Regions from separate parts of the Roseburia sp. OM04-10BH genome, predicted to be linked through region 1. Evidence: a T-box and tRNA genes for the amino acid it is inferred to sense, from the RefSeq annotation. Region 1 holds a T-box; the other holds one or more tRNA genes.
The links. The T-box of region 1 lies ahead of thrS (threonine--tRNA ligase). A T-box ahead of a tRNA ligase gene usually reads a tRNA of that ligase, here a tRNA-Thr.

Region 1 (16,487 bases):
ATTTACACAGAAGGCAGAGTTCTACATCCGGAAAGCAGGAACTGTCCGTCCGGAAGGAACAGTTGGTGATGCAACAGCAAATTATGACTATATAGGAAGAGCAGCAGTTTCTTTAAATCAGCTGAAAGTGACAACGGATATGTCTGGTTTTACTGCACCAGCCTCTTTTGATGCAGAAAAGAATTATGATGGAAAGATGCCGGTAACACTTGCATCTGTTTTAGATGCATATGCAGCGAACAGCGGCATTGCAGGGGATGATGCAAGATTCTACCGCATCGAATGGTACCGGATGATTAATCCGAATTCCTGGCATATTGATGGAGAAATTGTTGATAACAGTTATACCGTTACTTTTATGGTAGACGGAAATGTATATCAGGAAGTACGTGAAGTAAAGGGAACGGAAGTTTCTGTAACAGATCCTGTAAAGGCAGAGACAGAGACAACAACCTATGAATTTACCGGCTGGACTTTAGAAGATGGCAGTAAAGTAAATGTTGCAGATTTAAATGATAGTACCGTAGTGTATGCTTCTTTTGATGAAAAGGAGAAAGAAACTGAGCCGACCGAGCCAGTTGGACCGACTGGACCGACTGGACCAACCGAACCAACCCAGCCGACTGAGCCGACTGAGCCGACTGAGCCAACCGAACCGACTGAGCCAACCGAACCGACTGAGCCGACCGAGCCAACTGAGCCGACCGAGCCAACCGAACCAACCCAGCCGGCAGAATCAACGGAACCGGCACAGCCGGCAAATCCAGCCCAGCCAGCATCATCAGAAACAGCGGTAACTCCGGCAGATAACAATACACAGCCGGAGACAGCCGTACAGACACCGGTAATCCAGGCACAGACTCCGGTTACACAGACCCAGGTGGCACAGACACCAGTCAGACAGCAGCAGGCAGCACAGCAGCCACAGGATGCAGAAGAACCGGTGGTATTAGAAGATGAAGAGGTTCCGCTGGCGAATGTAACGGACGATAATGCAAAACAGGAAGTAACTGCATTAGAAGATGAAGCAGTTCCTCTGGCAGCAAATCCGGCGGGAGAAGATAACTGTATCATCCATTGGATTATGATGATTCTTACGATTGTATTTGCAGGATATAATGTAGTAAGGGCAGTACTTCGTCAGAAGAGAAATGCATAAAGGCAGGAGGCAGAAAGTATGAAAATAGTAGATGGAATCATTGCTGTTATATATGTAATTGCTATGGCAGTGCTGTTTTTCTTGAGAGACTGTGAGAAAGATCTTCCAATGGGAATTCTGGCACTGGCTGTTACCGCAGCTGCAGTAGCATGTATGGTTATCCAGAATAAAAAGCGTGATAGCAAAGCAGCAAGAGCTTAAAAAAATAATATAAATAAGTATTGCAGGCAGGACGATAGAAAATGAAAATACATTTTGTCGTCCTGCTGTTTTTAGTTGCCAGCCATTTGAAGAAAGCTTTCACTTGACATTATTTTGAAATTGAGTTATTGTATTAATTAAATAATACAATAATAATTGCAAAGAAGAAAAGGGAGATTAGGTATGGCAAAGAAAAAGAAGAAAATGGAGTTTGAAACAATGCAGGTAAAGCTGCCTCATGTAAAGGGGTTGTCCATTGTGCTTCCGGTTATTTATATTTTATGGATAGCAGTGATGTATTATCTCCTGCTTCCGGCACTGAATATTCATTCCAGAGGTTTATGGCTGTTTGTATTAGGCGTTATATTATTCCCGTTAGGAATAATAGGTGCGTTGGTATCGGCAGCCAGGAAGGCGGAAGGTAAGTCAGCAGGAAAGCTGGAAAAGCCGGTAAACGGTATTTTTGCAGCAGTTGGAGTAATCGGAATTCTGTTCCTGCTTCTTTTATTTTATGGCAGCAAAATGTTCCATGCACAAGCATATGCAGATATCCTGACCATCGAAGACAGTGATTTTAACAGCGATATCAATACAGCATCTTCTGTATCAAAGATTGCGTTAATGGATACGGACAGTGCAGTGCTGCTGGGTAATCGTGAAATCGGAAGCCTTTCAGAAGTGGTGAGCCAGTATAATGTATCGGAAGACTACACACAGATTGATTATCAGGGGGCACCAGCGAAAGTATCTGCATTAGAGTATGCCGGCTTCTTTAAATATATGGGAAATAAGGAAAATGGTGTTCCAGGTTATATAACTGTTGATCCGGTAGGACAGAAGGCGCAGTATGTTCCGGTAAAGGAAGGAATGATTTATGTTCCGTCTGCTTACTTTGGCAAGGATTTAAGAAGGCATATCCGTATGAATTACCCGGATAAACTTTTCGGAAATCTTCATTTTGAAGTGGACGAAGATGGAAACCCATACTATATTGCCAGTGTATACAAATACACCATCGGTTTATTTGGTGGAGAAACTGTTGAGGGTGCAATCAGCTGTGACCCAATCAGCGGAGACTGTCAGTATTATGATGCATCAGAAGTGCCGAACTGGATGGATGACGTCTTTGACGGGGATCTTCTGGTGGAACAGTATAACTGGTATGGAGAATTATCTAATGGATTTATGAACAGCATCTTCGGCAAAAAAGGCTGTAAGAAATGTACGGAAACGGTAGTAGAGGATGAAGACGGAGATGAGGAATCTTACGAAGCAAACTTCGGCTATGTTGCCAAAGACGGGGATATCTGGATTTATACCGGAGTTACTTCTGTCAATGATGATGCCTCTAATATCGGGTTTATACTGGTAAATGAGCGGACTTCAGAAGCACATTATTACAGTATTGCAGGAGCAGATGAAAGCTCTGCAATGGCTGCTGCAGAAGGAGAAGTGCAGGAGAAAGGATACCGTGCATCTTTCCCGTCTTTGATTAATGTAGACGGTCAGCCGACTTATATCATGGTATTAAAAGATGCCAGCGGCATAGTGAAACTTTATGGCATGGTAAATGTAGAATCTTATAATATGGTAACAACAGCAGCCAGTCTCGATGAGTGCTTTGCAAAGTATCGTAAGATGACAGGCAGTGATGGTACAGAAAACACTGGGAATCCGGAAGAGGCAGAAAATTCTTCCGGGGACAGCAACAGCACTGCAGGTAATGCACAGACAGCAGCCAAAGGAAAAACAATTCCGGAAGGTGAGACAGAGACAAGAAGTTTTGTAATCAGTGAAATGCAGTATGTTGAGATTGCAGGAGAGACCTATGTTTATCTGGCAGGAGACGACGGTATGGTATACTGGCAGAAGTTTTCTGATAATGAACAATTGATTTTCCTGCATGCGGGAGATACCGTTACTGTAAATGGAATTATGGATAAAGATAATATTTACTGGATAGATACCATTGGGATCATGCAGTAGGAAGGCGAAGAAATGGAAGCAGCAATCCTTGTAGTAATTATGATTGCAGGATTTACTTATTCAGCAATTAAGACAAAAGAAAGTTGGAAGAACCGCTGCAAACGGACACTGAAAGAAAAATATGGAAAAGAACCTGAGAAAAAGGAATTTAAAAGAGAACTGATAAGAAATTATCTGGATACTGTGGGTGGAACACAGCAGGTGGATGAGGTCACATGGAATGACCTTAATATGGATGATGTGTACCAGAGAATCAACAACTGTGATTCCACCATGGGAGAAGAAATTTTATATGCAAAGCTTCATTATGCGAAGCAGACGAAGGAAGAAGAGGAGCTTTTAGAAAAAAGAATAGCTTTTTGTGAAGCAGATGATGAAAAACGCTATCATTTGGAAGAAACTTTGTCAAAGCTTGGAAAGAGAGACGAGGCTTACTATATTCCATCCTTTATCCAGACAGTAGAGGATTTTGCAATTTCAAATCTCTGGGTTTATCAGATGCTCCGGATATTGCTGGTGGTAGTTGTTGTGGCGGCAGTCGTATTTCATAATATATATGCTCTGTCAGCTTTGGTGGTAGTATTTCTTGTGAATTTGTCGGTGTATATCTTTACGGTCCGTCTGAAGTTTGACCAGGAGATTCATATGATGGGAACGGCGGCATACCTGATTACGGTAGCACGAGAACTGGAGCAGGAATACCGGAAAGACAAAATATGTGAGGAACTGGCACCACTGCTTCCGGTATTTGCCAAAATGGATAAGAAGGCATTTCTGCTAAATATCCAGAGCAGAAATGCCATGGGAGATGTGTTTGAAATGCTGCAGGATTTCCTGCTGGGAGTAACCCAGTGGCATATCCTTACTTATATGAAAGTATTGAATCAGTTTATGGATAACCAGGATGCTTATCTTAAGATTTACCGGGTGGTAGGAGAACTGGATGCAGCGGTCAGCACAGGCTCTTTCCGAAAGAGTCTGCCTCTTGTGACAGTACCGGAATATGAGGAAGCAAAGCAGCTTGAGATGGAAGAAATTTATCATCCGCTGCTTCATGGAGCAGTGACCAATTCTATGGAACTTCAGCATAACTGCATTATCACAGGCTCCAATGCTTCCGGTAAGTCAACCTTTATCAAGACCATAGCTGTTAATGTGATACTGGCACAGAGCATTCATACCTGCACCGCAAAAAGAATGCACCTGCCTCATGCAAAAATGATTACTTCCATGGCGGTAAGAGACGATATTTTATCCGGTGACAGTTATTTTATTAAAGAGATTAAATATTTAAAACGTATCCTGGATGCTTTGTCGGAGGATGAACTGGTTATCTGTGTTATTGATGAAATCTTAAGAGGAACCAATACCCAGGAGCGTATTGCAGCTTCAAAAGCAATCATGGAATATCTGGCACATCATAACTGCATTGCAATTGTGGCATCCCATGATAAGGAATTGACGGAGCTTGAAAAAATTGGTTATGACAATTATCATTTTTCCGAAGAGTTTGGAGAAGCGGATATTGTATTTGATTATAAATTGCAGAAGGGACCGGCAAATTCCCAGAATGCAATCCGCCTGCTTTCCTTTACCGGGTTCCCGGAAACGATTATTGAGAGGGCGGAAAATATCAGAAGCGAATATCGGTAAAAATAATGCTTGACGAACGAAATGACATATGGTACTATAAGCAAGTTGAAGAAAGTAGAGTATCCACTCTCACCTTAGCACAATCAAGTGACTAAGTGTTTATAATGAGTATGCAATGAGCGAATCATTTTGAAGTGGATAGTCTGTCTATCCACTTTTTTTGCGGAAATAAACGGAAAGTTGTCTGGCAAAGCTGTGGTGAATTTAATTTTGGAGGTGTACGACCATTAGCGAGTTAATGATCAATGAACAAATCAGAGATAAGGAAGTCCGCCTGATTGGTGCGGATGGTGAACAGTTAGGTATCATGTCAGCAAGAGAAGCATATAAGCTGGCACAGGAAGCAGAACTTGATTTAGTAAAGATTGCTCCTGGAGCAAAGCCACCTGTATGTAAGATTATCGATTACGGTAAATACAGATATGAGCTTGCAAGAAAAGAGAAGGAAGCACGTAAGAAACAGAAAACGGTTGAATTAAAAGAAGTTCGTCTTTCTCCAAATATCGATACCAATGATTTGAATACCAAAATGAATGCCGCAAGAAAGTTCATTTCCAAAGGAAATAAAGTAAAAGTTACACTTCGTTTCCGTGGTAGAGAAATGGCACATGTACAGGCAAGCAAACATATTCTGGATGATTTTGCAGAAGCACTTGCAGATATTGCAGTAGTGGAGAAAGCACCAAAGCTGGAAGGCAGAAGCATGGGTATGGTGCTGGCAGAGAAAAGATAATGATTTTAAGGAGGAATAAATTATGCCAAAACAGAAAACAAGCAGAGCAGCAGCAAAACGTTTCAAATTAACAGGAACAGGAAAATTAAAGAGAAACAAGGCTTATAAGAGACATATCTTAACAAAGAAAACAACTAAGACTAAGAGAAATCTTAGAAAACCTGCAATGACAGATGCAACAAATGTTAAGAATATGAAGAAGATTTTACCATATTTATAAGAATTGGTTAAGGAGGAATAGAACATGGCAAGAATTAAAGGCGGCTTAAACGCTAAAAAGAAACATAATAGAACATTAAAATTAGCTAAAGGTTACAGAGGAGCACGCTCCAAACAGTATAGAGTAGCAAAACAGTCTGTCATGAGAGCCTTAACAAGTTCTTATGCAGGAAGAAAACAGAGAAAGAGACAGTTCAGACAGTTATGGATTGCCCGTATTAACGCAGCAGCAAGAATGAATGGATTATCTTACAGCAAATTTATGTATGGTTTAAAATTAGCTGGTGTTGATATGAACCGTAAAATGTTAGCTGAGATGGCTGTAAATGATGCAGAAGGATTTGCAACATTAGCAGAGCTTGCAAAAACAAAACTTGCTTAGTTTTAAAGAAGTGGACAAGTTATAAAAGAGGATTGTGGTTATTCGCAATCCTCTTTTTTGATGTTTGGTTCATTTGAAGTTTTTGCGGAAGCATCCTGCCCGGAAGCTTCTTTTTTGATGGAATCCAAATCTTCTCTTAAAGAGTAATGATTCTTAAGTAAGCGGTATACCATGGTATAAGCCCAGATGAGAACCGGGACAACCACAGTGGCATAGATGGAAGCCTTAAGACAGTTTGTGGCAAAATCGCTTCCAATCAATGCAAAAACAAGAGTGGAAACATAGAGGGCAACTAAGAGTACAACACCGATAATTGCAAGAATCTGTTTTGTCTTTTTCATATATGACCTCAACTTTCTTTGATGACCTGTTTTTAGAAAAAAGCAATATATATTATTTTAACATTTGACAGCGGATAGTCAATCAGAAAATGTAAAGTTGCAGAGGATAAATACTTGAAAAAAGCACAAAATATGCTATACTGAAACAAGCGTTATACGACTAAATATGGATTAAAGGATGGATATGAACAATGGCATTATTAGAAGAATGGCAGAAGATTGCTTATGATCAGCAGGCAGATAGAGGAAAATTACAGAAGTTCTGGCAGAGATATTTTATGTTAGAGAAGGGCGTATATGAGAAACTTTTAACAAACCCGGATGAGAAGGTAGAAGGAACTGTAAAAGAGCTGGCAGAGAAATACGACCTCAGCATTATGGATATGACTGGATTCTTAGATGGAATCAATGACAGCCTGGTAACACCAAACCCAATTGATACTATGGAAGAGGATACCAAGGTAAGCCTTGCATTCGATAAAGAAAAATTATACAAGAACATGGTAGATGCCAAAGCTGACTGGCTCTATGAATTACCACAGTGGGATGAAATTTTTGATGCAGATACCAAGAGAAAGCTTTATTTAGAGCAGAAGAAATCCGGCACTGTTGTAGTTGGAAAGAAAGTCGGAAGAAATGATCCGTGTCCTTGTGGAAGTGGAAAGAAATATAAATTCTGCTGCGGAAGATAAGAATAAAATATTTTGGAAAACATTTGGAAAATATTTCACAGAAAAACTCTTTACATAGCAGAAAAAAGAGTATACAATAGCTTTTGTCAAAAGGACAAAACAAAGAAGAGACGAGTAGCATGACAGGAAGTCAAAGAGAGGAATACATCTGGTGAGAGTATTCTGATGGAGTGTAATGTGAAGACCAGCTCTGAGTGACCCCAATCCGGTCCGGTGATTCCGTTATCATCAGAATGAGCGGTTGTACGATAAGTACAGCAAGCAGGGTGGAACCACGATAGAGTATCGTCCCTGATGCATAAATTTTATGCATCAGGGATTTTTTACTTTGCAGTTATTAATACTAATATAATAAGAAAAGGAGACTTGAACATGAAAATCACATTAAAAGATGGCTCAGTAAAAGAGTACAGTGAAGCGAAATCAGTCTATGATATTGCAGCAGATATCAGCGAAGGCCTTGCAAGAGTTGCATGCGCCGGTGAAGTAGACGGAGAAGTGGTGGATTTACGAACCGTTCTTGACAAGGACTGCAATTTAAATATTATAACAGCAAGTGATGAAGAAGGATTAAAGGTAATCCGCCATACTGCATCCCATGTGCTGGCTCAGGCGGTAAAGAAATTATTCCCGGATGCAAAGATTACGATCGGACCGGCAATTGAAGATGGATTCTATTATGATTTTGATCATGCTCCATTTTCAAGAGAAGACCTCGATAATCTGGAAGCAGAGATGAAGAAGATTATCAAGGAAGGTCATGAATTAAAACGATTCACACTTCCAAGAGAGGAAGCAATCAAATTCATGCAGGAACGTAATGAGCCATACAAAGTAGAGCTGATTGAAGAATTACCAGAGGGAGAAGAAATTTCTTTCTATGACCAGGGCGGCTTCGTAGATTTATGTGCTGGCCCACATCTGATGACAACCAAGGGCGTAAAGGCATTTAAGCTGACATCATCTTCCATGGCATATTGGAGAGGTAATTCTGACAAAGCAAGATTACAGAGAATTTATGGTACTGCTTTTAATAAGAAGGAAGAGTTAAAAGAATACTTAGAGAAATTAGAAGATGCCAAACGCCGTGACCATAACAAACTTGGTCGTGAAATGGGATTATTTACCACTGTTGATGTTATCGGACAGGGACTTCCTTTATTTACACCAAAGGGAACCAAGATGATTATGAAACTGCAGCGTTGGATAGAAGACTTAGAGGATAAAGAGTGGGGTTATGTACGTACCAGAACTCCGCTGATGGCAAAGAGTGACCTCTATAAGATTTCCGGACACTGGGATCACTACATGGATGGAATGTTCATTTTAAATAAGGACAGCGACGACAAAGAGACAATGGCACTGCGTCCGATGACCTGTCCATTCCAGTATTATGTATACATGAATGAACAGCACTCTTACAGAGATCTGCCATATCGGATGTCAGAGACTTCTACATTGTTCCGGAATGAGGACTCCGGAGAGATGCATGGACTTACCCGTGTCAGACAGTTTACTATTACAGAGGCACATATTATTCTTTGCCCGGAACAGGCGGAAGAAGAACTTACCAGATGTACTGAGCTTTGCCATTATGTAATGACTACACTTGGTATCGATGGAGATGTTACTTACCGTCTGTCCAAATGGGATCCGAACAACAAAGAAAAATATCTGGGCGACGAAGCATATTGGAACAGTACCCAGCAGTATCTGCGTGATGTTATGGATAAGAATGGCATCAAGTATACAGAAGCAGATGGGGAAGCTGCATTCTACGGACCAAAGATTGATATTCAGGCAAAGAATGTATATGGAAAAGAAGATACCATGGTTACCATCCAGCTTGACTGTGCAAGTGCAGAGAAGTTTGGCATGTACTATATCGATGAGAAGGGTGAGAAAGTACTTCCTTGGATTATCCATCGTACATCCATGGGATGTTATGAGCGTACCCTTGCATGGCTGATTGAACATTATGCAGGAAAATTCCCAACCTGGCTTTGCCCGGAACAGGTAAGAGTATTGCCGATTTCTGAAAAATATGCAGACTATGCAGAGCAGGTAAGAAAAGAATTAGCAGCTCATGATGTAGATGTAACGGTTGATAACCGTTCTGAGAAAATCGGATTCAAGATTCGTGAAGCAAGACTGGATAAGCTGCCGTACATGCTGGTAGTTGGTCAGCAGGAGGCAGAGGACGGAACCGTATCCGTAAGAAGCCGTTTTGCAGGAGATGAAGGTGTAAAACCTTTAGGAGAATTCATTGATGCAATCTGCGAAGAGATTCGTACAAAGGAAATCCGTAAGGAAGAAGTTGCAGAAGAAAAATAAAAATGCAATAAAATCTAATTTTTAATTTTATTATTTATATGGATTTAAAAAGACTGTTGCTGGCATTTGCACCGGACAACAGTCTTTTTTGCTTTACAGGAAAGCGGCCGCCGCAGGCACGAGAATGTGTCAAGATACATTCTTTTTTACATGAAGTTGGTAACATAAAAAGATTTCCTTTGGAGATACTAAACATGTAACGAAAGAAAGGAGATGATTTTTGTGACAGAATTAAAATGTTCTGTAAGAAGCTGCAGTTTCCAGAAAGATGATTGCTGTTGCCGTGGAAATATTACGGTAGAGGGTGCACATGCAAACCGCAACAGCGAGACAAGCTGTGGAAGTTTTGAAGAGAAGAAAAACTGTGGATGTGCCAATTCGACCGGTAAACCGCCTAAGATGAGCGATGTTACCTGTGAGGCAGTAAACTGTAAATTCAATGAAGGAAGAAAATGTCATGCAAAAGACATCCAGGTAGCCGGAACGAATGCCTGTACCTGTATGGAAACAGAGTGTGCCAGCTTCTGTTGTTCCTAAAAAGTGGAATATCAGTAAGTTTTAGCAAAATATTTCTGTGTCTACTCTTAACAGATTGGACACAGAAATTTAGAAGAATCTTAAGAAAAATACTATTGTAAATGAGATGAAAGAAAGTATAATGTGATTGAAGCATAAATAAAGCAGAAGTAATGTGTAAGGTGTAGATGGTAAACAGGAGGAAGCAAATGAGAAAAAAATCACATATTTTGCTGGCACGTTATATTGCAAAGAATACAGAGGATGAAGAACTTAAGAAACATAGACTGTCTTTTTATATTGGCAGCATCCTGCCGGATTGCAAACCATCTTTTGTATATAAGAAACATGAAATCAATGGGACGTTTCCCGATGTGAAAAAGATGGTGAATCAATTGATTTTCGGTAAACAGCAGGGGAAACTGACCCGTAAACGCCGGTATTATATGAATCTCGGGCAGGTAACGCATTATGTAGCTGATTATTTTACTTATCCGCATAACAAGATTTATCCGGGAAACTTAAAGGATCATTGTTCCTATGAAGAACAATTGAAGCGAAGCCTTAAAAATTATATCATGAGCCGGAATATGGAAGCAGGAGAAAAAGTGCAGGCTGATTTTTCTGATGCAGAGGCACTGTATGAATATATTTTAGAGAGGCATAAACAGTATCTTGGAAGAAAAATTAATATAGAAACAGATATTCGGAATATAGTAGCAACCAACCGGATGCTGGTGGAGGCCATTGCCGATTTGTTTTATAAAACACAGCATAAGGAAAAAATGCCGCTTGCTGTCGAATATTGACGAAAAAAGATGTTATATTTTGTTTGATTTTTGGTGATGAGCAGAGTAAAATGAATTTACAAAGAACAACACAGAGATGGGACACAGCATAGGAGAAATGCTTATGGATGAAAGGGAAGCACTTCGCATTGCGATTGAACGTGCAAGAATCCGACTGGATGAAGCACTGGAACGAGCGAAAAGTATGGATGAATGCTATGACCTGAGCCTGGAAGTGGACAGACTGATTGAGAACTATGTATCGCTATGTGAGCAAAAAGAACTTGTACCAATAAGATAAAAGTAAAGAGTAAGTGGAAAGAAGTACATTGAGAAATGTGCTTCTTTTTTTGTGCATTTTTATGTGTAGTATATTGATTTTTTCCCAAAAGTGGGGTAATATGTATTCATAAGTGGAGGAAAGTGGTTGAAAATGGCACAAAGTGGTGGATAAGTTGATAACTTTGTGGATAAATAGCAACCGGACTGAGGTGTTTGACAATGTTCATGGGAGAGTACAGTCACAACATAGACGCCAAGGGCAGAATGATTGTTCCTTCCAAATTCAGAGAACAGCTCGGTGATGAGTTTGTAGTAACGAAGGGTTTGGATGGGTGTCTTTTTGTGTACCCAAATGAAGAATGGCAGAACATTGAAGAAAAATTCCGCAACGTACCACTTACCTCAAAAGATGCAAGAAAATTCTCACGTTTCTTCTTTGCAGGAGCAACAACCTGTGAAGTGGACAAGCAGGGAAGAATTCTTCTTCCGGCAGTGTTAAGAGAATTTGCCGGATTAGAGAAAGAAGTCGTATCAGTCGGAGTCTTAAAGCGAATTGAGATTTGGGACAAGAACAGATGGCAGGATACCAATACTTATGATGACATGGATGAAGTTGCAGAACACATGGCAGAACTTGGCTTGAGTATCTAAAGGAGTGAACATGGAATTTAAACACACATCGGTTCTCTTGCATGAGACCATAGACAATCTGAATATTCGCCCGGACGGAATTTATGTAGACGGAACGCTCGGTGGAGCGGGACATTCTTCCGAAATTGTAAAAAGGCTGAATGAGAACGGAAGGCTGATAGGAATTGACCAGGACGAAGATGCAATTGCAGCAGCCAGTGAGCGGTTAAAGGATTATTCTGATAAAGTAACCATAATCCGCAGCAATTACTGCAATATGAAAGAAGAATTGAACCGTATCGGAGTGACGAAGGTAAATGGAATCCTTCTTGATCTGGGAGTATCTTCCTTTCAGTTAGATACACCGGAGCGAGGATTTACCTACCGGGAAGAAGATGCACCACTGGACATGAGAATGGATCAGCGTCAGACATTAACGGCAAAAGATATTGTAAATGATTACAGTGAATCAGAGTTGTATCGTATCATAAGAGACTATGGGGAAGACCGGTTCGCAAAGAATATTGCAAAGCATATTGCCGCAGCCCGGGCAAAGAAACCAATTGAGACAACCGGAGAGCTGACCGCAATTATCCGGGCATCCATACCGATGAAAGTGCAGAGTACTGGCGGACATCCGGCAAAGAGAACGTTTCAGGCAATTCGTATTGAACTGAATCGTGAGCTGGAAGTCTTATCGGATACCCTGGATGAGATGATAGACCTTTTAGAGGAAGATGGAAGAATCTGTATCATTACCTTCCATTCCCTGGAAGACAGAATTGTAAAGAACATCTTTCGCAAAAATGAAAATCCATGTACCTGTCCGAAAGAATTTCCGGTGTGTGTATGTGGCAGGAAACCAAAAGGAAAAGTAATCACTAGAAAACCGATTCTTCCAACAAAATCTGAAATGGAAGAGAATCCGAGAGCAAAAAGCGCAAAATTAAGAGTATTTGAACGGCATATCAATGACTAGGGAGAGACGTGAAAATGGAGAAGACAAGAAGAAATTATCGAACACGGACTTACATAGATGGAAACACTGTCCGTAAATTAGAAGCTGCACCGGATTACCGCAGAGAACAGGAAGAAAAGCAGCGGGAGGAAATCAGACAGCGCAACAGACGTATGGCGCAGAAGAATCAGGAGAAGTCAGCACATATGGATTTGGGTTATGTGGCATTTTTATCTGTATCGCTGCTGGTTATGTGTGTGGCAGCAGTACTGTATATCCGTCTGCAGTCTGGAATTACAACGCATTTAAAGACAATTTCTGCATTAGAAAGCCAGGTAGCTGAATTAAAGGCAGATAATGATGCGGCAGAAAAAAGAATCGAGACAGCAGTAGATCTTTCAACCATCAAGGATATAGCAATGAACCAGCTTGGCATGAGCTATGCGGGACCGGACCAGATTATACATTATACGGTTGATAAAGAAGATTATATGAATCAGTTTGAGGATATTCCGAATAAGTAGGAAACAAACGTGGTGGTAAAATGGCAGGAAAGAGACGCGGCGGAAAGAAAATAGCAAAATTTAGTAAGAAAATGCAAAAGAAACTTGTAGTGCTGTTTGTAATAATAGCACTACTTTTGTTGGGATTAATTGTAAGATTGATGTATATTGAACACACCAGTGGAAAGAAATACGAAAAGAAAGTATTATCCCAGCAGAAATATGACAGTACGGTCATTCCTTATCAGCGTGGAAATATTACAGACTGCAAGGGAACGATACTTGCAACCAGCGTGGATGTATACAATGTGATATTAGACTGTAAGGTATTAAACAGTGATTCGGCAGATATTGACCCGACCATCGATGCACTGATAACCTGTTTCCCACAGCTGAATGAAACCGATTTACGTAATCTGATTACGGATAAGCCAAAGAGCCAGTACAATGTTCTGGCAAAGAAATTAAGCTATGAAGAGATTCGGGCGTTTGAAGATATGCAGGCGGCAGAAAAGGAAGCTTCCGATAAGAAGAGCGGCGATGCAGAGAAAAAAGGAAAAATTAATGGAGTTTGGTTTGAAAAAGAATACCAGAGAGAATATCCATATGGTTCTCTAGCCAGTGCGGTAGTAGGATTTACTACCAGCGGTAATCTGGGAATGAATGGAGTGGAAAATTCCTATAACAGTGTTTTGAATGGAACCAACGGAAGAGAATATGGTTATCTGAATTCCGACAGTAATTTTGAGAAGACAGTAATCGATGCCCAGAATGGTAATGATGTTACACTGACCATTGATGCAAATATCCAGAAAATCGTAGAAGATAAGATTGCTGCATTTGAAGAAGAATACAGGGATGCAGCAAGAGAAGGTGCTGGAAGTAAACATGTGGGAGTTATTGTAATGAACCCCCAGAATGCTGAAGTGCTTGCCATGGCAAATTATCCAAATTATGACAGTAGTAATCCAAGGGATTTGTCTGCCTATTATACCCAGGAAGAAATTGATGCTATGGATGACGATGCAGAACTGGATGCTTTAAACCAGTTATGGTCTAATTTCTGCATTACTTATACTTATGAACCGGGCTCTACCGTAAAACCTTTTACCGTAGCCTGTGGTCTGGATACCGGAACTTTAGACCCGAACCGTACTTTTATCTGTGATGGATACGAGACGATTTCCGGTCATGACATTCACTGTGTAAATACCAACGGACATGGACTTGAAACAGTAGAAGATGCCTTAAAGAATTCCTGTAATGATGCCCTGATGCAGATGTCTTATGATATCGGACCTGAGAATTTCTCCAAGTATCAGCAGATTTTCGGCTTTGGTACCAAGACAAACATTGATTTACCGGGAGAAGCTAGAACCGATTCCTTAATTTATACCGAAGACCAGCTAAGCACCATTAACCTGGCTACCAATTCCTTTGGACAGAACTTTAATGTTACCATGATACAGGTGGCAAGTGCTTTTTGTTCCATTATTAATGGTGGTAACTATTATCAGCCACATGTGGTAAAGAAAATAACAGATGAAAATGGGAATGTCATACAGGAAGACAATGGAACCTTGTTAAAGAAAACAGTGTCTTCATCTACCAGTGAATTATTAAAACAGTATCTTTATGCAACGGTTTCCGATGGTACCGGAAAATATGCAAAAGTGCCGGGATACTCCATGGGTGGAAAGACCGGAACAGCACAGAAGCTTCCTCGAGGACAGGGAAATTATCTGGTTTCCTTTATCGGTTTTGCACCAGTAGACAATCCGCAGCTTTTGGTATATGTAGTAGTAGACGAACCAAACGCAGAAGAAGAGTTTCACAGTACCTTTGCACAGGAAATCGCAAAGGGAATTTTCGAAGAGACACTGCCTTATCTTAATATTTATCCGGATGAGGACATTGTTGTAACAGAAGAGACAGACCCGGCAGAAGCACCGGCAGATGGAACAACAGATGTTCCGGATTCTGCACCGGAGGATTCTATGGTAGACCAGACACCGGATATTGCAGAGGAAACAGTACCACCGGAGGATGGTTTACAGCCACAGGATGTAGCACAATAGAGAAAACAACATAACCTTGTAAAAGTTGTAATAGATTATAATAACTGCTTTTATGAGGTTATGTTTTTATGTTTCAGCAAAAAATGCAGGAGGAAGAAGAAAACAGATTTTGCATCTATCGGAATAAAACCTTTAACCGACGAAAAATTATGATTATTTTTGTGGCAGTATTACTGCTGATGGTATTTCTGATGGGACGACTGGTGTATCTTATGATATTCTGTTCAGAATACTATGGGGTCCGGGCTGAGAACCTACATGAAAGAGAAAGGGATATCAAGGCGGCAAGAGGAAATATTTATGACAGAAATGGTGTGGTTTTAGCAGAAAATAAGACGGTATGTACGATTTCTGTGATTCACAGCCAGATAGAAGACCCGGAAAAGGTAATTGCAGTTTTAACAAAAGAGCTTGGCATGTCAGAAGAGACAGTGCGGAAGCGGGTAGAGAAGGTTAGTTCCATTGAACGGATTAAGACGAATGTGGAGAAAGAAACCGGAGATGCGATTCGATCTTATGAACTGGCGGGCGTGAAGATCGATGAAGATTATAAACGGTATTATCCTTATAATGAACTGGCTTCTAAAGTAATCGGATTTACTGGCGGGGACAATCAGGGAATTATCGGAATAGAAGTAAAATATGATGAATATCTGGAGGGCATCAATGGAAAGATACTTACATTGACAGATGCCAGAGGCGTAGAGATAAAAAATGCCGGAGAGCGGCGGAGTGAGCCGGTAGAAGGAGATGACCTTTATTTAAGTCTTGATTATAATATCCAGATGTATGCAGCGCAGGCGGCAGTAAAGGTGCGGGAGGAAAAACAGGCAGATAGTGTCAGCATCCTTGTGATGAACCCACAGAACGGCGAAATTCTTGCTATGGTAAATGAACCGGAGTTTAATCTCAATGAACCTTTTGCCTTAAATACGGAGAATGACACGGAATTGAGCGAAGAGGAGAAGCAGGATGCTTTAAATAAAATGTGGAGAAACCAGTGCATCAATGACACTTATGAACCGGGATCCA
Region 2 (16,487 bases), 170 kb from region 1:
TCTGATACGCCATCCATACTGTTTAAGGTTGGTCCATAGAAACCAAGTAATTCTGCAGTATATTCACGGTCTAATGGATAAGTAGTTCCTGCCAGGGCACCGGAACCTAACGGACAGTAATTCATTCTCTTAAAAATATCCTGCAGGCGTAGTCTGTCACGGCGGAACATCTCAAAATAAGCTCCCATATGATGTGCCAGTGTAATCGGCTGTGCTTTCTGAAGATGGGTAAATCCCGGCATAATCGTCTCGGTATTTTCTTCCATAATCTTAAGAATGGTCTCAAGAAGTTCTTTTACCAGCTTGTCAGTATGCAATACTTCCTGTCTGGTATAAAGACGCATGTCCAGTGCAACCTGGTCATTTCTGCTTCGTCCGGTATGTAATTTCTTACCGGTATCTCCCAGACGGTCAATGAGCTTTGCCTCTACAAAGCTGTGAATGTCTTCGTATTCATCGGTAATAATAAGCTTTCCTTCTTCTACTTCTTTTAAGATTTCTTTTAAACAGTCTACAATATCCTGCATTTCTTTCTCTGTTAAAATGCCCTGTTTTCCAAGCATTTTCACATGCGCAATGCTGCCTTCCATATCCTGTTTATAGAATTTCTGATCAAATGATATAGACGCATTAAAATTGTAAACGAGCTTGTCTGTCTCTTTGGTAAAGCGTCCACCCCATAACTGTGCCACTCTTTTATCCTCTCTTTCCATACGGATGTCCGTACTTATTCTAAACAAAAATCCATAACTAACTTCTGAAAGTATACCTTATTTTTCATAAAATGACAACCAGAAGAAATCACTCCTGTACTGTCTGCTCACTTTCCTGCGCCGCACGTTCTCTTTTCTGTTCTTCCCGCTCCCGCTTCGAAAATACACAGCCACAATAATCCTGCCGGTACATGCCATACTCTGCCGAAATTACGGTAGAACGCTTATAGCCATCCCGTTTCTTAAAATCCGAATATAAATAGGGAATGCCATATTCTTCAGCCAGCCTTCCTCCAATCTCATTTAACTTTGCAGCATTCTTCATGGGACTGATAGACAGCGTTGTCGTAAAATAATCACAATTTAATTTTTTCGCATACTCTGCCGCTTCCCGCAGTCTTAATTCATAGCAGCGGAAACACCGTTCGCCACCCTCCCGGATATTTTCATAACCTTTTACTGTTTCATAAAAACGCTCCGGTTCAAAATTTCCTTCCACAAAGGTGACAGGATATTTCGTCGGAAATTCTTTAATAAAGCGTTTCTGCTCCGCTGCTCTGTGATAATATTCATCCTCCGGATAAATATTGGGATTATAGTACAACACCGTAATATAAAAATAGTTGGAAAGATACTCTAATACATAAGAACTGCAGGGTGCACAGCAGCTATGAAGTAAAAGTTTCGGAACTTCTCCTCTTTCTTCTAATCCGGCAATCGTTTCATCTAATATTTTCTGGTAATTTTCTTTCATCGCATTTACCTTTCCCATTCAAAATTTCTGTCGATTCTGTTCCTATTATAATCTATCCTTTTCTTCTGTCAATCCGGGTGACCAATCTCATTTTTTCACATATATTATCCTATAAACTTCTATCAGGTGAATACCATGTGCTCCATCCTTGAATTGTCCAATATAGATTATATTTATCATACGAAAGACGGCGAAACCAAGGCTCTGTCCAATATCAGTTTTAGTTTATCCAAAGGAGAATTTGTTGCTATTGTAGGTCCCAGTGGATGTGGCAAATCAACACTTTTATCCCTTATCTGTGGTCTTCTTGTCCCATCCGGCGGCAGCATTTCCTTCATGGGACACCCCCTGCAGTCAAAGGATATCTTAAATATGGGATACATGCTTCAGAAAGACCACCTCTTAGAGTGGCGTACCATCGCATCCAATGTCCAATTAGGGCTGGAAATCCAGCACAAAATGACACCGGAAAATCTTGCTTATGCCAGCCGGCTGTTAGAAACTTATGGACTTGCCGATTTTGCTGCAAAACGTCCTTCTGAGCTTTCCGGCGGCATGCGGCAGCGGGCTGCCCTGATTCGGACCCTGGTACTTCGCCCGGAGCTGCTTCTCTTAGATGAACCCTTCTCGGCATTAGATTATCAGACCCGCCTTAATGTCAGCAATGACATCGGTACCATTCTGCGGCAGGAACATAAAACCGCCATTCTTGTAACCCATGATTTATCCGAAGCAATTTCCATGGGAGACCGTGTTATTGTCTTAAGCCACCGGCCGGGCACAATCCGCTCCATTATACCCATATCCTTTGAGCCTGGTCTTACGCCTTTAGAGAAACGGAATGACAGCCATTTTAAATCCTATTTTAACTTAATATGGAAGGAATTTAATCAAAATGAATAACCCATCCTCTGCACAGCTTATGTACCTACGGCAATGCCGCAGGCATCAGCTTAAAATAAAAATCTGTCGCATCCTGATTCTTGTTGTCTTTCTATTGCAATGGGAACTCTGTGCGAAATATGGAAAAATCGACCCCTTTATTTTCAGCAGTCCCACCAGACTTATCATCTGCTTCTACCAGATGATTACCGGTCAGAAGCTCCTTTATCACATTGGAATCACCCTGTTTGAAACCTTAAGCAGCTTTTTCTTTGTTATTATTTTAACATTACTGATTGCTGCAATCCTCTGGTTTTCCAAAACCTTATCCGAAACCTTAGAGCCTTATCTTGTGGTTTTAAATTCCCTGCCCAAATCCGCGCTGGCTCCACTGCTGATTGTATGGCTGGGCGGCAATTACAAGACCATTATCATCACCGGTATGTCCGTAGCTATCTTTGGCTCTATTCTGAGTCTTTACACTGCTTTTTGTGATATGGATAAAGAAAAGATTCTTCTGATAAAGACATTAGGCGGCACCCGTAATGATGTCATGTTTAAGATTATGCTGCCGGGCTGTATTCCCACCCTGCTTTCTATTATGAAAGTCAACATTGGTCTTTGTCTGGTTGGTGTTATCATCGGTGAATTTATTGCAGCGAAAAAAGGCTTAGGCTATCTTATTATTTATGGCAGCCAGGTTTTTAAATTAGACTGGGTCATCTTATCGATTCTGATTCTCTGTCTCATTGCCATGCTGCTCTATCAGCTGATTGGAAGTTTTGAGAAGCTCTGCTTAAAGAGGAAATAAAGAAAGGCGGTATGAATTGCACCTGCTCTTCATACTGCCTTTCTCTTTCTTACTTTACAGGAAATTGCTTATGACTTTTTATGCTTCTTCGATTTCTTCAAAGTCACAGTAATCTGCTCCTGCTTCAGAAGCAAACTTAAAACTTACTTTCTCGCCCTGATATTCCACGGTAAAATCACCTTCCATATCAAGGAAAGAATGTGCCTGGGCTATATTATCCAAGAATTCTGCCATATCTGCCGGAAAGTCTTTTGCATCTGCCTCTACGCTGCACTCTTCTTCTAAGATTTCCTGCTCCACAAAGAGACGCAGGGTAAAATCATCCAAATCACTTTCATCATCAAAATCTACACCCTGAAAATAATGATTGCCGCAATTTTTAAATAAGTTCTTTACATAAGAGGTACTGGATAAAATTCTCGACTGGGATACATCCTCTGCCTCAAGATAAATATGATAGGTTATCTTCACCTGATTTTCTGCCATGGTATCTTACCTTCCTTCTTCTGCCTTGATCTGCTCTAAGAACAGCATTTCTAATTTATAATCCCGGTCCGGTTCCAACTTTTCCATATTCTTCTTTGGAATGAAACCGCCAGCCATTGCCGGATGTCCGCCACCATTTCCATAATCTGCTAATGCCTTTGCTACAACTCTTCCGGCATCTACATGATTTAATGCACTACGGACAGAAAACTTAATGCCGTCAGAACGGATTGCATAAATCACGGAAATATTAACTACATCAAGAGATAAAATAAAATCTGAAATAATTGCAATCAGCGCATCCGGACAATCAAACGGAATCGATGCAAATCCCACATCATCATAAATGTGGATATTATCGATTGCCGCACCATATGCCTTTAAATCAGAAAACTCCATTACATTTACATACATGGATTTTAACTCTTCCACATCTGCCATTGGATAGATGTATGCAAACATATCCACATCAAGCTTTGTTGTACCACGGACAAAGTCATCCGTATCCATCTTGATGCCATATGCCAGTGCTGCCGCCACATCCCGGCTCATTGGTGTATTGGTAAGATAAAAATACTCTGCAATCATTGTGGCACAGGCTCCTACACGGCGCACATCTTTATAAGCATATTCACAGGCAATTACTGTCGGATGATGGTCAATACATGCCACCTCATCCCCGATAAAATCGGTCAGATTCGCATTATATTTCTGGGAGTCTACGGTAACAATATAGTCCTCTTTCTTCATATCATCCAAATCTTCTTTAGACAAAATATCAATATGAAATGTGTCAAACATCTTTCTTGTACTCAGGCGTTCAATCTTACCATCATAACAGATATCTGCTTTAATCCCATGGTAATTTAAAAAATGCTGTAAGCCAAAGGCACTGGCAATCGCATCCGGATCTGGAAAATTATGTGTCTGAATATAAGTTCTGTGTCCTCTTAATAACTCTACTAATTGTAAGGGATCCATGTTTTATCTCCTGGTATGATTTCTTCTTATTTTAATATAGAAAGCGGATTATTTTCCTTCTGGAATTTCAATGCAAACAAAGCTGCCCCATAGCATAAAATTCCAATCAGCATAAATATTACTTTACCGGAAATTATTCCAACGACAATCTCTGCTGCTGTAACAATTCCATGCAGCCAGACAGGAAGGTTATGCAGACATGCAGCAAGTCCCGCTTCAATCAACACTACAATACATACGCTCACTACCGGAATCTTCCATACCAGTATACCCAGTACAATTTCCAATACGGCAAAAACCACAAATACACATAACATAATCAGCGCGCTGTTTTCCTTTAATTCTGCAATCGTAAACTGACTGTTCTTCTTTGCATAATTTTTCTTTGCGCTGTTAATTTTCTTCTTCATATTCTTCTTACTGTCCTCAGTTTTCTTTCCCCCTGAAACAAATTCCTTCACTTCCATGAAAAAAACTTCCTCCTTGTAATGATTTCCCTTTTCATAAGCCGGTTCATCTTTCTCCGGTTCTTACACATCTACGCCCATTATACCAAGTAACCTTTGAAAGAACAACTTTTTTCAAAAAAACATTGCAAATTTATTTTTTTCTATATATAATATTATAGTATGATTTTAATAAATAAAGGGTTGTCTGAGGAAAATATTTTATTTCGCATATAACCAGATTATTCTGCTTCCGTGGCTCAGTTGGTAGAGCGGCGCATTCGTAATGCGTAGGTCAGGGGTTCGAGTCCCCTCGGGAGCTTTTTTTGTTGTCTAAAAATAATCTAAAAATAGTATTGACATTTCTCTTTCAATTTCTCATAATACTCCTTAGTGAGTTTATTATTATTAAACTTCAAATACATTATTAGCTTCATTTTGTAAAAACTATGTAAAATCACTTTTCATGGAAAGGAAGTACAAAATGGATATTGGAAATAAAATCAAGGAGCTGCGGATTCTCTACGGTCTCACCCAGCAGGAACTGGCTGACCGTCTGGAATTATCCAAAGGATTTATCTCCCAGTTAGAGCGTAATCTTACATCTCCTTCCGTGGGTACACTTTTAGATATTATCCAGTGTCTCGGCACTACGCCGGCAGAATTTTTTGCAGATGATGAACCTGCACAGCTTGTCTTTAAAAATGAAGATTATTTTGAAAAAGAAGATGCGGAACACAGGAGCTTAATCGAATGGATGGTTCCCGGTGCCCAGAAAGATATGATGGAACCGGTACGTCTGACGCTGAAGCCCGGCGGCACATCAGACATCTATCTTCCACATGAGGGAGAAGAATTCGGCTATGTACTTAAGGGCTCCATTAAAATCATATATGGTACCCGTACTTATACTGCAAGACAGGGGGAGTCTTTTTATCTTAAGTCCAATAAAAAGCACCATATCGAAAATACCGGCAGGAAAGATGCCGTTCTTATCTGGGTTACAAACCCACCAAGTTTTTAGGAGGTTATGATGGGCAAGAAATTAATACAATTAGAAAATATTACCAAAACTTATGACGGAAATATGATTTTGGATGACTTAAATCTTTATGTAAAGGAAAACGAATTCTTAACACTGCTGGGACCTTCCGGCTGTGGAAAGACTACTACCCTGCGTCTTATCGGTGGTTTTGAGACACCGGACACCGGACGTATTATTTTTGATGGAAAAGATATTACTTCTCTTCCGCCAAATGAGCGTAAATTAAATACCGTATTCCAGAAATACGCACTTTTTACCCATATGAGCATTGCAGAAAATATTGCTTTTGGGTTAAAAATCAGCAAGAAAAGCAAGGCTTATATTCAGGATAAAATCAAATATGCCTTAAAGCTTGTAAACTTAGACGGTTATGAAAACCGCAGCATTGATTCCTTAAGCGGTGGCCAGCAGCAACGTATTGCCATTGCCCGTGCCATTGTAAATGAACCAAAGGTGCTCCTTTTAGACGAGCCTTTGGGTGCACTGGATTTAAAAATGCGTCAGGACATGCAGTACGAACTGATTCGTCTGAAAAATGAACTTGGCATTACTTTTATCTATGTTACCCACGACCAGGAAGAAGCCCTTACCATGTCAGACACCATTGCTGTCATGAATCAGGGCTATATCCAGCAAATTGGTACTCCGGAAGATATTTATAATGAGCCGGAAAATGCATTCGTTGCCGACTTTATCGGAGACAGCAATATCATTGACGGTATCATGATTGAGGATAAATTAGTCAGCTTCTTAGGCATCAAGCACGAATGTGTCGACACCGGTTTTGGTAATAATAAACCGGTAGACGTAGTCATCCGCCCGGAAGATATTGAGATTGTAGAAGCCGGCACCGGTTTTATGGATGGTGATATTACTTCTGTTATCTTCAAGGGTGTCCACTACGAAATCGAAATTATGGCTGGCGGATATGAATGGCTTGTTCATACCACCAAATATTTCGAAACCGGAAGCCATGTTGGAATGAAGGTAATTCCTTTCAATATCCAGATTATGCATAAACCGGAATCCAGTGACGAAAAGGCGGTGGAACTCGATGCATAATGCCAGAAAAAGACTTTTAGCCGGACCTTATCTGGTCTGGATTATTGGATTTACTGTACTTCCGATTCTGATGATATTATATTACGCATTCACCAACAGTGACGGTGGTTTTACCTGGGCAAATATTGCTGCAATTGCAGACCCGGTACATATAAAAGCACTCCTGCTTTCCTTAAAGCTTGGTATCTTATGTACAATTGTCTGTCTCCTGCTCTCCTACCCGCTTGCCATGATATTAAATAGTCTTCATATCAAGCATCAGAGCTTTGTGGTATTTATCTTCGTCCTGCCAATGTGGATGAATTTTATGCTGCGTATTTTAGCATGGCAGATGTTACTTTCCAATAATGGAATTATCAATGGATTTCTTTCCATTTTCGGCATTCCGAAGCTTCATATGTTAAATACCCAGGGAGCCGTTGTATTTGGCATGATTTATGATTTTCTTCCATTTATGATTATGCCGATTTACAATTCCATAGTACGTATCCGCAAAGAAACCATAGATGCGGCAAGGGATTTAGGTGCCAACAGTTTTATCACCTTCTTCCGTATCATTCTGCCGCTTACTTTGCCTGGAATTGTCAGCGGAATTATTATGGTATTCGTGCCGGCACTTACCTCCTTTGTTATTTCAGACCTTTTAGGTGGAGGTAAAGTACTTCTCATTGGAAATGTTATTGAGCAGTCCTTCATGCAGGGTTCCTACTGGAATTTAGGTTCCGGACTTTCCATTGTACTTATGATTTTTGTTTTAATCAGTATGGCATTTATGAATCGTGCCGGTGAATCAGGAGGGCATGCAGTATGGTAAAGAAAAGTTTATCAAGAATTTATCTTGCAATTATTTTCCTGTTTCTGTATCTTCCAATTGGAGTTCTGATTGTACTTTCCTTCAACAACTCCCTCTCCCGTGTAAAATGGGGCGGATTTACGACAGAATGGTACCGCAATCTTGTTTCTGACCCGACTATTATGAATGCCTTTTATACCACGATTCTGATTACCGTTGCATCTTCCGTGATTGCTACAATAATCGGAACCATGGCAGCAATCGGAATCAGTGCCATGCGGAAAAGGAACCGTCAGATTATGCTTGGTGCAACTAACATTCCACTTCTGAATGCCGATATTGTTACCGGCATCTCCCTGATGCTGCTTTTTGTCCGCTTTACAGAGCTTGGAACATCAACCGTATTGATTGCACATATTACCTTTGACATTCCATATGTCATTTTAAATGTACTGCCTAAGCTTTCCAACACCTCATCCCATACCTATGAGGCCGCCAGAGACTTAGGTGCAACACCACTTTATGCATTTTTCAAAATTGTATGGCCGGATATCAAGCCTGGTGTATTCTCCGGTTTTCTGATGGCCGTGACAATGTCCCTAGACGATTTCTCCATCACCTATTTTACCAAGGGTGCCGGTGTCAATACATTGTCCACCATGATTTATACCCAGCTGCGTAAAGGTATTATTCCTGAGATGTATGCGCTATCTACTATTTTATTCTTCCTTGCACTGGTACTTCTTCTGATTATGAATTACCGCAGTGTCAAGGATGCGAAAGGAAGGTCTTAGGAAATGAAGAAATTCTTATTTTCATTTATGCTTATTGCTGGTCTCCTTACTCTTTCCGGCTGTGGACAGAAAGAGGATGAAAATGCACTTGTTATTTTAAATTATGGAAAATATATAGAGCCGGATGTTATCCAGCAATTTGAAAAAGAAACCGGTATTACCATCAAATACGAAGAATATGAAAGTCCGGAGGAAATGTATACCAAATACAAAGCGGGTTCCATCAAATACGATTTAATCTGTACCTCCGACTATATGATCCAGAAGCTTATCAATGAAGGTGAAGTCTTAGAAATGGATTATGATAATATTCCACTTTACGAAAACATTGACCCGACCTATGTGGAATTTTCCAAGGCCTTTGACCCGGAAACGAAATACACACTACCTTATTTCTTCGGCACACTGGGTATTCTCTACAATAAAACCATGGTAGATGAAGCTGATATGGACAGCTGGAATGTTCTCTGGAATCCGAAATATAAGGGACAGATTATCATGGAAAATTCCGTCCGCGATACCTTCGTTCCTGCACTCCGGCTTTTGGACTATTCCATCAATACTACGGATGAAGATGAATTAAACGAAGCACTTTCCATGCTTTGTGACCAGAAAGATTTAGTCTACTCCTATCTGGTAGATTCTTCTGCCGATGAAATGATTGCCGGAAATGCTGCCATGGCTCTTATTTATTCCGGAGAGGCTGCCTATGCACAGGATTATAATGATGATCTTGATTATGTGGTTCCGAAAGAAGGTTCCAATATGTGGATGGACTCCTGGTTCATTCCCAAAACCTGCCAGCATAAGGATGCTGCAGAACAGTTTTTAAATTATCTCTGTCGTGAAGATATCGGTATGGAAAACTTTGACTATGTCTGGTATGCTACACCAAACACCGCTGTTTATGACGAACTGGATGAAGAGGTTCAGGAAAGTACTACTATTTTTTCTGATCAGGAAACTTTGGAAAACTGTGAAATTTTTAACAGTCTTGATGTCCCGGCTACAGAAACTTATGATTATCTCTGGAAGAAATTAAAATCTTACTAAAATATTCTGGTCTCTAAAAGATTAGAAATTTTTTAGAAAAATTTCATATTACGTTTCTTGTTATTCAAGACACAAGATGATATATTGAAAGTCCATTGGAATAATCCATGGACTTTCTTTTCTATTTATTCATTTTTACCATTTCTAACCAGGAGGTCTTTATGACATATCAACAATTTCTTACTGAAATCCAGTTACAAATTCATTCTCTGTTTGATACAGATGTTACGATTCAACTGCATAAAATCCAAAAAAATAATGGTGTTACTTTGGATGGACTCACTATTCTGCAAAAGGGCTGCAACATTTCTCCCACTATTTATCTCAATGATTATTACAAAGAATATCAGGCTGGGAAAAGTATACAGAACATTATTTTACATATCCGGGAAATTTACCGGGCTTACCGTCCCAGCAGCTCTGTCGATGTAGCATTCTTTACCAATTTTGAAAATGTACGGCACCGCATCCTCTTTAAACTAATTCACTATCAGAAAAATGAGGAACTCCTCAAAGAAATCCCTCATTTTCGTTATCTTGATTTTGCAGTTGTTTTCTATTGTCTTTTATCTAGCTCAAGTCAGGGAAACGCAACCATTCTGATTCGTTCCACTCATCTTTCCTACTGGAACGTCTCCGCAGATGCGTTATATTCTTATGCCTTAGAGAATACGCCGGCACAGCTTCCTGCTGATTTTGAACCATTAATGCCATTACTCAATAAGCTTATGCCAATGCCCTTTCCTGCCGATAGCATGGAAGAAGAATCCGAAACACCACTTTATGTATTAACCAATAAAGCCAGACTCTATGGTGCTTCCTGCATTCTCTATCCAAATCTTTTAGATTCCATTGCAGATAAGCTCACATGTGATTTTTATCTGATTCCAAGCAGCATTCATGAATTTCTGATTCTTCCTGTTCTGCCCGGAACCTGTATACAGGATTTAAATGCTATGATTCATGAAGTAAATTCCACTCAGGTTGAGGAAGAAGAAATCTTATCCGATCACGCTTATTTCTATTCCCGCTCTGAAAAGCTTCTTACTTCTATGCCAGAAGAAAGGACTACAATCTAGCATATAATTTTTCATATTCCTTTGCAGAACTGGACCAGGAGAAATTCTGCTCCATGCCACGTCTTGCGATATCCAGCCACCCGGTCCGGTTCTCATGGAATACCTGATATGCATAAAGAAGACTGTCACGCATTTCATGAGCATTATAATTGGAAAAAGTAAAACCGGTTCCGGTATGCTGATACTCATTATATGGCTCTACGGTATCCTTTAAGCCACCGGTCTCGCGAACCACAGGTACTGTTCCATAACGAAGGCACATCAACTGGCTCAGACCACAGGGTTCAAATAAAGATGGCATCAAAAAAGCATCTGATGCTGCATAAATTCTATGTGCTGCTTCTTCGGAATACATAATATTTGCCTTCAGTCTGTCCGGATACCTGCTCTCATAATAACGGAACATATTCTCATAACGTTCCTCTCCGGTTCCTAAGGCAACAATCTCAAATTTACCGGAAGAAAGCAGTTCATCCATCATATAATCTACCAGTGCAAATCCCTTCTGCTCTGTCATTCTTGAAACAATTCCAACTAACATCACATCATCCGAATACGGAAGATTCATATCCTTTAAAAGTGCCTGCTTATTTTTCCGCTTGCCCTCTTCTAAATCATTGGCATCATATAAATAAGCAATCTTTGGATCCGCTTTCGGATTATATTCATTATAATCGATTCCATTAATAATACCGCTTAATTTATAGCTGTTACTGCGAATGAGACCATCCAAGCCTTCGCCACCATCCGGAGTTGTTATCTCATAAGCATATGTAGGACTTACCGTTGTTACAGCATCTGCATATACAATACCACCCTTCAGATAATTGCCCTCTCCATAGGATTCTAATTTATCCGGTGTAAAAAGAGCATCCGGCAATCCGGTAATATCTTTTACTGCTTTTAGATTCCAGCGCCCCTGGAACTGTAGATTGTGTATCGTAAATACCGTTTTCATATTCTGGTAAAATACATTTTTCTTATAGATATTCTCCAGATATACCGGAACCAGTCCCGTCTGCCAGTCATGGCAATGAATAATATCCGGCTGGTAATTCATATGCGGCAATGCTTCTAATACTGCCTTTGAGAAAAATGCAAATTTTTCTACATCTTCGTAAATATTATTATATGGTCTGTCTCCCGCAAAATAGAATTCATTATCAATAAAATAATACTGGATTCCATCTTCCTTTGCCTCCAGTATTCCTACATATTGTTTTCGCCAGCCCAGATCTACATAAAAATGCAATATATGATGCATTTTCTTACGCATATCCTCACGGATACACATATACTTTGGCAGCATGACGCTGACTTCATATTCATTTTTTGAAAAATATTTTGGCAGTGAACCTGCTACGTCTGCAAGGCCGCCTGTTTTGATAAATGGAACTGCCTCTGATGTAACAAATAATACCCGCTTCATTTCTGTTACCCCCAAATCTGATACCCTTTTTACAAATACGCAACGCTTTCTTTCGCAGTGCATCTCGAAAACCCTTGGTTTTCTCGATGTACGGGCATTCGCCCTATTTACGCTCACACTCGCAAATACGCACTAACGTGCTCTTCATTCTGCTTCGCAGAATATTTGCTCGTTAACGCCGCAAGAAAAACAAATGTCTGCTCTGCAGCCGCTTGTTTTTCTTATGCGTCTATTATACCACGTTATGGGGGAGCAGAAAATACCTAAAATGTCTGATTCAGACACCATATTTTGCTGCCGTTTTTGTAGAAACCACCCTTTTAATACGCTTTATATTCCAGGCGGATTCTGTCTGCAATCAGTGCTATAAATTCTGAATTCGTCGGTTTACCTTTTCCATTGTTTATCGTATACCCAAACAGCTCATCAATCGTGTCCATTTTGCCACGGCTCCATGCCACCTCTATTGCGTGGCGGATAGCACGTTCTACGCGGCTGGCTGTTGTCTGATATTTTTTTGCGATTGTCGGATAAAGTATTTTTGTAATGGAATTAAGCATTTCAATATCATTTACCGACATAATAATTGCTTCACGCAAATACTGATATCCTTTGATATGTGCCGGAACTCCTATTTCATGTATAATATTTGTCACCTTACTTTCCAGATCCTCCGGTTTTGCCGAAGGCTTTTTCTCATATGCTCCGACTTTTTTTGATTCCGCAGCATTCATTCCCCGGAGCACTCTTGTACTTTTTATCCGATTGATAATCATATCATTATCGAAGGGCTTCATAATGTAATAATCCGCCCCCAGATTAAATGCATCTTCTGTAATCCGGTCCTGTCCTACCGCACTGATAATAATAAAACTAGGACATTTTCTTATGGATTTATCTTTTTTTACTTTTTCTAACAGTGCAAGTCCGTCAAGTTTTGGCATAACTATATCCAATAAAACAACATCCGGCTGTTTATGTTTGATAATCTCATATGCTTCGACCCCGTTCTTTGCCGTACCAACCACCTGCAAATCCTTATCGCTGGCTACGATTTCATCTAAAAGCTGTACCATTCTCTCGTTATCATCTGCAATTGCTACATTTAATTTTTCCATGTCAAACCTCCTGCCGTTTCCACTCTTTTGTACAAAGATGAAACTACTTGTATTTAAACACAACTTTTCTGTCGTTTCAAGCTAAAGCGTTCATCTTATTTCGACATCAATATTGCCCGGAAGACAACGGCTGCCTTCTTCCCCTTATACATTTTGTATCATAATTATATCCTGATATAAATTATGTCGAAACATGTCGTTAAATTATAAACTGTTTTTTCTTATGGATTCGACGTTTTCCCCATCTCTAACATATCCTCAATAAAAATACCATACCCCTTCTTTGCATCATCGACGAACACATGGGTAACTGCACCTATCAGCCTTCCGTTCTGGATCATCGGGCTGCCGCTCATTCCCTGTACAATACCTCCGGTGCTCTCTAACAGTGCCGCATCCTCTACTTCAAATAAAATACTTTTGTTCTCCTTATTCTTCCGATAATTAACTTCCGTAATTCTTATCTTATAATGCGCTATCGTTCCGTCGATATCACTGATAATTTCTGCTTCTCCAGGTTCAATATCCTGCTTATAACCAACCGGATAAGCTACGGCATGTTCCAGCAAATTATTTTTTTCATGTAATGTTCCATAGATTCCTCGTTCGCAGTTCTCCTCAATATCTCCCATACAATATTTTTCTTCATAATTAATGACTCCTGATAATTCACCCGGTTTACCGGATTCTCCTTTTACGATTCCCACCAGTCTGCTGTTATAAAGTTTTCCTGTCCCCACTTCCAGCATACTTCCGGTATCCATGTCTGTTACCGCATGTCCCAGTGCCCCATAGCTTCCATCCTGACTGATATAGGTAAGTGTTCCGATTCCTGACAGATCATCCCTTACCCAGACTCCTAATTTATACGTTTCTTCTTTTGACAATTTCGGCTGTATATATAATTCTAATGTTTCTCCATTTCGACGTATCCGAAGCACTAAAGATTTTCCTTCACATTTATCCACAGCATCCATTAACGCCTCCTTATTTTCAAGTTCTACACCATCTACTGCACAGATATAATCTCCACTCTTTAAAACATTCTGTGCCGGTGCATACAGTACTCCATCCATCCCTTCAAAATTTCCCGTTCCAATGACAAAGATGCCATCCGTCTGCACATAAATACCAATATTTTCCCCGCTGGCATAGACCTCCTGCTCCGCTACAATATCTGCCTGCACATCCTTTATGGGAATAATTCCAAAGAGCTTCGCTCGTAAAACAACCGTATCTGAAACCATATCTATTTCATTTCTTTCGTCACCGGCCTTGTCCATGCTGCTTTGCAGCTGCTGATTTTCCATTACAGATGTATCGATAAATCTCTTTCCGGAATCCCGGCATTCGAAGGTCACCGGCATGGAAATGTCCAGTTTACTTAAATCACCATCGATAAGTTTTACTTCATCCGGAACCATATTTAACATAAGCTGGTAAGCAAATACCAGCCAGACAATCACTATAATCTGCCATATACTTTTTATGCTTTTTCTTATTAATCTCATCCGCATTATATTTTCCTCACTACAGGCATAATAACTACAGGAAACTCTCTTTACAGCTTTCCCGCGTAAAATAAAAACAGGATATTCATTGAATATCCTGTTTTTATTATGTGTATTATTGTTTGATTCAATCGTTTATTTTTTAGCATTTTGTGCCAGGTTAAGCATTTCTCTTGCACTTTCCAATACGGTGTCTGTAATCCTCACTCCACCAAGCATTCTTGCTAATTCCGTTACCTGCTCATCCTCGGTGAGTCTTCGTATGGTAGAAATGGTTGTCTCATTTTCTACGGATTTTTCAATACAGAAATGGGCATCTGCCATTGCAGCAATCTGCGGCAGATGTGTGATGCAGATTACCTGATGATGTTCTGCAATCATATGCATTTTTTCAGATACCATCTGCGCCGTCCTTCCGCTGATTCCTGTATCAATTTCGTCAAAAATCAAGGTTTCTATTTCATCATTTTTAGCAAGCACTGTTTTTAATGCCAGCATAATTCTTGATAATTCTCCACCGGATGCTACGCTGCCAAGTGGTTTTAATGGCTCTCCCGGGTTGGTTGCAATGACAAATTCCACTTCATCAAAGCCATCTGCTCCAAAAATCTCTTTCTGTTCAAATTTCATTTCAAAACGAACATCTAGGAAGTTCAAATCTACTAACTGCTCCCTGATTTTTTCTGCCAGTTCCTTCGCATATTTTTTGCGGATTGCAGATGCTTTTTCTGACTGCTTCTGCAATGTTTCTTTTAATGCATTTTCCTGTTGCAGCAGTTTCTTATGATACATATCAAAATTTTGTAATTTTTCTGCCTTTTCCTGCTTTTCCTCTAAGGATGCTAAAATTTCATCTATCGTATGACCGTATTTTGCCTTCAGATGATTGATTTCATCCAGACGCTGTTCTGTCCCGGCAAAAGTCTCATCATCAAATTCAGCCTCATCCATATAGTCTGCAATTTCCCGGTTCAAATCATTCAAAAGATTATCAATTTCCAAAAGTTCATCTGCCATCCCACGAATTGCATCATCATAATCTGCCACAGATGACAATTCTCTATGAGCTCTTCCGGTCAGCTCCGATGCACTGCCGTCTTCCATGCTGAGTAATCCATGGGCTGCATGAATTGCTTCCATAATTTTCTTTCCGTTCAGAAGCTTCCGGTATTTTGTTTCTAAAACTTCATCTTCGCCAGCTGTTAATGCAGCTTCTTCAATTTCATGGATTTCATATTCTAAAAGAGATAATTCCCGCATCCGGCTCTCTTCATCCAGAGAAGCTTCTTCTAGCTCTTTCGTAACTTCACGGTACTTTTTATAAGTTTCTTTCAACTCACTTTTGATGTCCGACAGTTCATTTCTTGCATAATCATCAAGGATTTCTAAATGCTTCTGTTTCTTAAGCAGCGACTGGTGTTCATGCTGTCCATGAATATCAATCAGCAACGCAGAAACTGCTTTCATCTTTGATGCCGGAACACTTTCCCCATTGATTTTGGCGATGCTTCTTCCTCCAGAAATCTTTCT

Region 2: it has a tRNA-Thr gene. The T-box ahead of thrS (threonine--tRNA ligase) is inferred to sense a tRNA for this amino acid. The anticodon was not compared.

What each region holds. Positions count from the first base shown of each region.
Region 1 covers NZ_QTZI01000004.1:41,186-57,672, forward strand. The annotation lists gene DXB43_RS15415 (hypothetical protein) at 1-1,159, shown strand, start outside; gene DXB43_RS05415 (hypothetical protein) at 1,178-1,360, shown strand; gene DXB43_RS05420 (hypothetical protein) at 1,544-3,346, shown strand; gene DXB43_RS05425 (MutS-related protein) at 3,359-4,999, shown strand; gene infC (translation initiation factor IF-3) at 5,238-5,732, shown strand; gene rpmI (50S ribosomal protein L35) at 5,755-5,952, shown strand; gene rplT (50S ribosomal protein L20) at 5,977-6,333, shown strand; gene DXB43_RS15700 (hypothetical protein) at 6,372-6,674, opposite strand; gene DXB43_RS05450 (SEC-C metal-binding domain-containing protein) at 6,866-7,366, shown strand; T-box leader at 7,460-7,662, shown strand; gene thrS (threonine--tRNA ligase) at 7,739-9,700, shown strand; gene DXB43_RS05460 (DUF1540 domain-containing protein) at 9,923-10,237, shown strand; gene DXB43_RS05465 (zinc dependent phospholipase C family protein) at 10,426-11,025, shown strand; gene DXB43_RS15095 (hypothetical protein) at 11,129-11,305, shown strand; gene mraZ (division/cell wall cluster transcriptional repressor MraZ) at 11,506-11,937, shown strand; gene rsmH (16S rRNA (cytosine(1402)-N(4))-methyltransferase RsmH) at 11,948-12,895, shown strand; gene DXB43_RS05480 (hypothetical protein) at 12,910-13,398, shown strand; gene DXB43_RS05485 (peptidoglycan D,D-transpeptidase FtsI family protein) at 13,419-15,455, shown strand; gene DXB43_RS05490 (peptidoglycan D,D-transpeptidase FtsI family protein) at 15,524-16,487, shown strand, end outside.
Region 2 covers NZ_QTZI01000004.1:210,440-226,926, reverse strand. The annotation lists gene argH (argininosuccinate lyase) at 1-692, opposite strand, end outside; gene DXB43_RS06320 (epoxyqueuosine reductase QueH) at 802-1,485, opposite strand; gene DXB43_RS06315 (ABC transporter ATP-binding protein) at 1,603-2,370, shown strand; gene DXB43_RS06310 (ABC transporter permease) at 2,363-3,160, shown strand; gene DXB43_RS06305 (hypothetical protein) at 3,239-3,646, opposite strand; gene DXB43_RS06300 (DHH family phosphoesterase) at 3,653-4,627, opposite strand; gene DXB43_RS06295 (hypothetical protein) at 4,654-5,094, opposite strand; tRNA gene DXB43_RS06290 (tRNA-Thr) at 5,323-5,395, shown strand; gene DXB43_RS06285 (helix-turn-helix domain-containing protein) at 5,558-6,097, shown strand; gene potA (spermidine/putrescine ABC transporter ATP-binding protein) at 6,107-7,180, shown strand; gene DXB43_RS06275 (ABC transporter permease) at 7,173-7,994, shown strand; gene DXB43_RS06270 (ABC transporter permease) at 7,988-8,767, shown strand; gene DXB43_RS06265 (ABC transporter substrate-binding protein) at 8,771-9,820, shown strand; gene DXB43_RS06260 (DUF5688 family protein) at 9,982-10,899, shown strand; gene glgA (glycogen synthase GlgA) at 10,889-12,328, opposite strand; gene spo0A (sporulation transcription factor Spo0A) at 12,649-13,446, opposite strand; gene spoIVB (SpoIVB peptidase) at 13,668-14,957, opposite strand; gene recN (DNA repair protein RecN) at 15,093-16,487, opposite strand, start outside.